Regions from separate parts of the Hymenobacter cellulosilyticus genome, predicted to be linked through region 2. Evidence: riboswitches for the same ligand, from Rfam matches in the RefSeq annotation. Region 2 holds a riboswitch; the other holds the start of a gene.
The links. A riboswitch is a leader RNA that binds a small molecule or an ion and turns the genes downstream of it on or off. The one in region 2 is predicted to bind thiamine pyrophosphate.
Positions count from the first base shown of each region.

Region 1: it holds a riboswitch for thiamine pyrophosphate, as region 2 does, so the genes downstream of both, thiS (sulfur carrier protein ThiS) here and MUN79_RS28210 (TonB-dependent receptor) in region 2, are expected to answer to the same signal.

Region 1 is NZ_CP095046.1:604,803-606,998, forward strand. Features, by position in the region: gene rlmN (dual-specificity RNA methyltransferase RlmN) at 1-766, opposite strand, end outside; TPP riboswitch at 1,099-1,194, shown strand; gene thiS (sulfur carrier protein ThiS) at 1,272-1,475, shown strand; gene thiC (phosphomethylpyrimidine synthase ThiC) at 1,546-2,196, shown strand, end outside.
Region 2 is NZ_CP095046.1:5,766,996-5,769,191, reverse strand. Features, by position in the region: gene MUN79_RS28225 (aldose 1-epimerase family protein) at 1-57, shown strand, start outside; gene MUN79_RS28220 (GNAT family N-acetyltransferase) at 70-489, shown strand; gene MUN79_RS28215 (hypothetical protein) at 552-845, opposite strand; TPP riboswitch at 1,049-1,157, shown strand; gene MUN79_RS28210 (TonB-dependent receptor) at 1,168-2,196, shown strand, end outside.

The DNA.
Region 1 (2,196 bases), 670 kb from region 2:
GGTAGTACTGCAGCGCGTCCTTCAGCGCGGCCAGGGAGTTGGCCTCGTTGATGGGCATAATCTCGTTGCGCTTCACGTCGTTGGGGGCGTGCAACGAGAGGGCCAGATTAGCCTTCACATCGTCGTCGGCCAGCTTCTTGATCATCTTGGCAATGCCGGCGGTGCTAATCGTAATGCGGCGTGGGGCCATGTTCAGGCCGTCGGGGGCGGTGATGCGCTCCACGCTCTTTACCACGTTGGCGTAGTTGAGCAGCGGCTCGCCCATGCCCATGTACACGATGTTGGTGAGCGGCGTGCCATACTGGGCCTCGCACTGCTCCCGGATGCGCACCACCTGGTCGTAGATTTCGGCCGCGTCCAGGTTGCGCTTGCGCTCCATGTAGCCCGTAGCGCAAAACTTACACGTGAGCGAGCAGCCCACCTGCGAGGAAATGCAGGCCGTCATGCGCGTGTCGTGCGGGATGAGCACGCCCTCCACGATGTTGCCGTCGTGCAGCCGGAAGGCCGACTTGATGGTGCCGTCGTTGCTGAGTTGTTGATTCTGAACCGTCACGCCGTTGATGACGAAGTGCTTGGCCAGCAACTCGCGAGTGGCCAGGGAAATGTTGTTCATTTCCTCAAACGAGGCCGCGGTATTCTTCCACAGCCACTCCAGCACCTGCTTGGCGCGGAAGGGTTTTTCGCCGTGCTCCACCATAAAGGCTTTGAGCTCGTCGGGGGTGAGTTTGCGGATGTCGCGCTTGGAAACAACGGGCAGGTCAATCATCATAACTGCAAAGATACTATAGCGGAAGCCGAAGATGTGCGTCCTATCTGCTAGAACATTGTCTAACCCGCTGACGCTGAAAAAAGTGCCGCCTTTTGCCTGTCATTGCGAGCAAAGCGAAGCAATCCGTCCTCTGCGCAATACGAAATGACCTTTACCCAGAAAGCCTTTCCTGTTATAACGGTGAAGGCTTATCAAGTTAGAGGGCCCGGCACATTTCAGAGGATGGATTGCTCCGTCGTCCCTCCTCGCAATGACAGGGAAAGAAAGCACGGATTGCAACATCATAATTTCGCAACCTCGCCATTTCACAAATTCCCTTACCTTGCCGGCATAAACTTTAGGGGTGTTCTGCTACGCGGGACTGAGAAATACCCTTGGAACCTGATCCAGGTAATGCTGGCGAAGGGAAAAGTGACCAGAAACGGGACGCTCTGTGCCCGTGGCGTACGCCGTCCTATCGTTTATTGTTCTGACTCCATCAACCTGCTACTCTGCTTGTTGCATGACGCTATTTGTCAACGATAAACCTTGCGAGGCCCCGGTTTCCCCTACCCTGACGGCCACCCTCGACCAGTTGCAGCTGCTGCACCTGCGCGGCATTGCCGTGGCCGTGAATGACGTGGTAGTGCCCCGCCCCGACTGGCCCGCCCACGAGCTGCGGGCCCACGACCGGATTACGATTATTCGCGCCACCCAAGGGGGCTAGGCCGCGCCGCCGACCCGTTTCCACTTCCTTTTCCGATGAAGAAAAAAGACCAAGCCCCCAGCAGACGCTGGTGGAGCGCCAGCCCCTGACCGGCTCGCGCAAGATCTACGTGCCCGGCCAGCTCTACCCCGACCTGCGGGTGGCCATGCGCGAAATCGTGCTCAGCGACACCCAGCGCAAGTTCGACTTCGTGAATCCCACCGAGCAAAACCTGCCGGTAACCGTGTACGACACCAGCGGCCCCTACACCGACCCGAATATGGCCATCGACCTGAAAAAAGGGTTGCCTCGCCTGCGCGAGGAGTGGATTCTGGGCCGCGGCGACGTGGAGCAGCTCCCCGGCACCTCGTCGGAATATGGGCAGCAGCGGGCCGCCGATGCTTCGCTGGACGCGCTGCGCTTTGAGCACATCCGCCGGCCGTACCGGGCTAAAGCGGGCCGCAACGTGAGCCAGATGCACTACGCCCGCCAGGGCATTATCACGCCCGAAATGGAATACATTGCCATCCGGGAAAACCAGCGTATCGACCAGTTGGCCCAGGATGACCCGCTGCGGGTGCAGCACCGCGGGCACAGCTTCGGCGCACGCACGCCCCAGGGCTATATTACGCCCGAATTCGTGCGCCAGGAAGTAGCCGCCGGCCGGGCCGTGATTCCCTCCAACATCAACCACCCCGAAGCCGAGCCCATGATTATCGGGCGCAACTTCCTGGTAAAAATC
Region 2 (2,196 bases):
CTGACCCTGGCCCCCGGCCAAACCTACTCGGCTGAGTATTCCATTGCCATAACCTAGCCCCAGTCTTTCATGGCAGTGCCCGAGTTGGAAATCCGCCGCATTACGCCCGCGCAAACCTACCCGCTGCGCCACGCCGTGCTGTGGCCCGACAAGCCCCTGGACTACGTGAAAGTGGAAAACGACGCGGCCGGGCAGCACTTCGGAGCTTTTGTGCAGGAGGAGCTGGTTTCGGTAATTTCTCTGTTCGTAACTGGCCCGGATGCCCGCTTCCGCAAGTTTGCCACCGCCCCGGAGTGGCAAAAGCAGGGCATCGGCTCCCGACTGTTGCAGTGCATTATGGAGGAAGCCCGGCAGCAGGGGGCACAGGAGCTGTGGTGCGATGCCCGGCAGGATGCGGCGGCTTTCTACCAGCGCTTCGGTATGGTAGGGCAGGGGCCGGTTTTCTACAAGGGCGACATTCCTTACCTGCGCATGAGCCTCCAGCTGTAGCTGCAGGGTAGGCACAACAACAGCGGCCTTTTTGCCTGCCTTACTTCCGGTATCGGCCACGATTAACCGGAAGCAGCTGGGCAAAAAGGCCGCTGTTTGCTTGTATAAGAAACCTTAGAAGGTAATTGTTTCCAGGGGCGCACTGGTGCGCTGGGGCGGCCGTAGTCGGGCTCCCAGTCGTTGATGGGCCGGGAGATGCCCGGCGGCAGGTCCAGGTCGGGCAGGCCGTCGTCGAGCGGCTCCCCGCCGTCGTCGTCGCCGTCGGTGTAGGGTGGGTGCTGGTAGCGGTGGCGCGGGGCCACGATGAAGTAAGCCAAAATGGCAAATACCACGAGCGTGTAGATGAGACTGATCATGGCAGCAACTGGTAAAATGACGACGCAAACAAGGCAGAGCCGGCAGGCTGTATCTGGCTAACGGAGTGGGTGGGACGGATGTTTTGGGATGACGTAATTTTTCCGGCCCACTCGTTAGCCAGTCTAATATAGTTGATTGTCAAGCGAAAGTAAAGCACAAGATTGTCGATTTGGAACTCCTTGCTGAGGGCTCTAGCTTTGCAGCATAGTTTTAGGGGTGCCCTACCAGCGGCTAGCTGCCGTGGGGCTGAGATCATACCCATTGAACCTGTCCGGGTAATGCCGGCGAAGGGAACAAACGATCCTCGAACGTGAAAACCTAGTGCGCCGACCCCTGGCGCAGGGCCCGTTCCACTTTTTCTTTACCATTTCCTTGAAGCATTTATTGGTTTGGGGGGCCGCCGCAGCGCTGCCCCTACTGGCAGCACCCGCCGCCTGGGCCCAGGGCCCCGTGGCCGGCACCGTCGCCGATGCCCGCACCGGCACCGTGCTGCCCGGCGCCACCGTGCTGCTCGACGGCGCCGTGGTGGGCGTCACCGACGCGACGGGTACCTTCATCCTGCCCGCGGTGCCGGCCGGTGCCCACGAGCTGCGCGTTACGTTTCTGGGCTACGATGCGCTGCGCCAGACTGTGCAGGGCCAGGCTACCGAGCAGCGCCTCACGCTGGGGCTACAAACCGGGGGCATCCTGACCGGCGAGGCCCTGGTAACGGCCAGCCGGGCCAACGACCGCACGGCCACGGCTTACACCAACGTGAGCCGGGCAGAGCTGGCCAAGCGCAACTTCGGCCAGGACATTCCCTACCTGCTCGACCAGACGCCTTCCGTAGTAGTGACTTCCGATGCTGGTGCCGGTGTGGGCTACACCGATATCCGCATCCGGGGCACGAGCAACACGGGTATCAACATGACCATCAACGGGGTGCCGCTGAACGATGCGGAGTCGCACGGCTCGTTCTTGGTGAACCTGCCCGATCTGGCTTCGTCCGTGAGCAGCCTGCAGGTGCAACGCGGGGTGGGCACCAGCCAGAATGGTGGGGCGGCGTTTGGGGCCAGCATCAACATTTCCACGTTTGATAACCGGCGCGAAGCCTACGGCGAAACCCAAAACAGCGTCGGCTCCTTCAATACCTGGAAAAACACCGTGCAGTTTGGCACCGGCCTGCTGGGCCAGCATTTCACCGTGGATGGCCGCCTCTCGCGCATCGCCACCGACGGCTACCTGAACCGGGCCGCGTCGGATCTGAAGTCATACTACCTCTCGGCCGGCTACCAGGCTAAGAATACGTTGGTCAAGTTCATCACCTTCTCGGGCCGGGAAAAAACCTACCAGGCCTGGAACGGGGTGCCC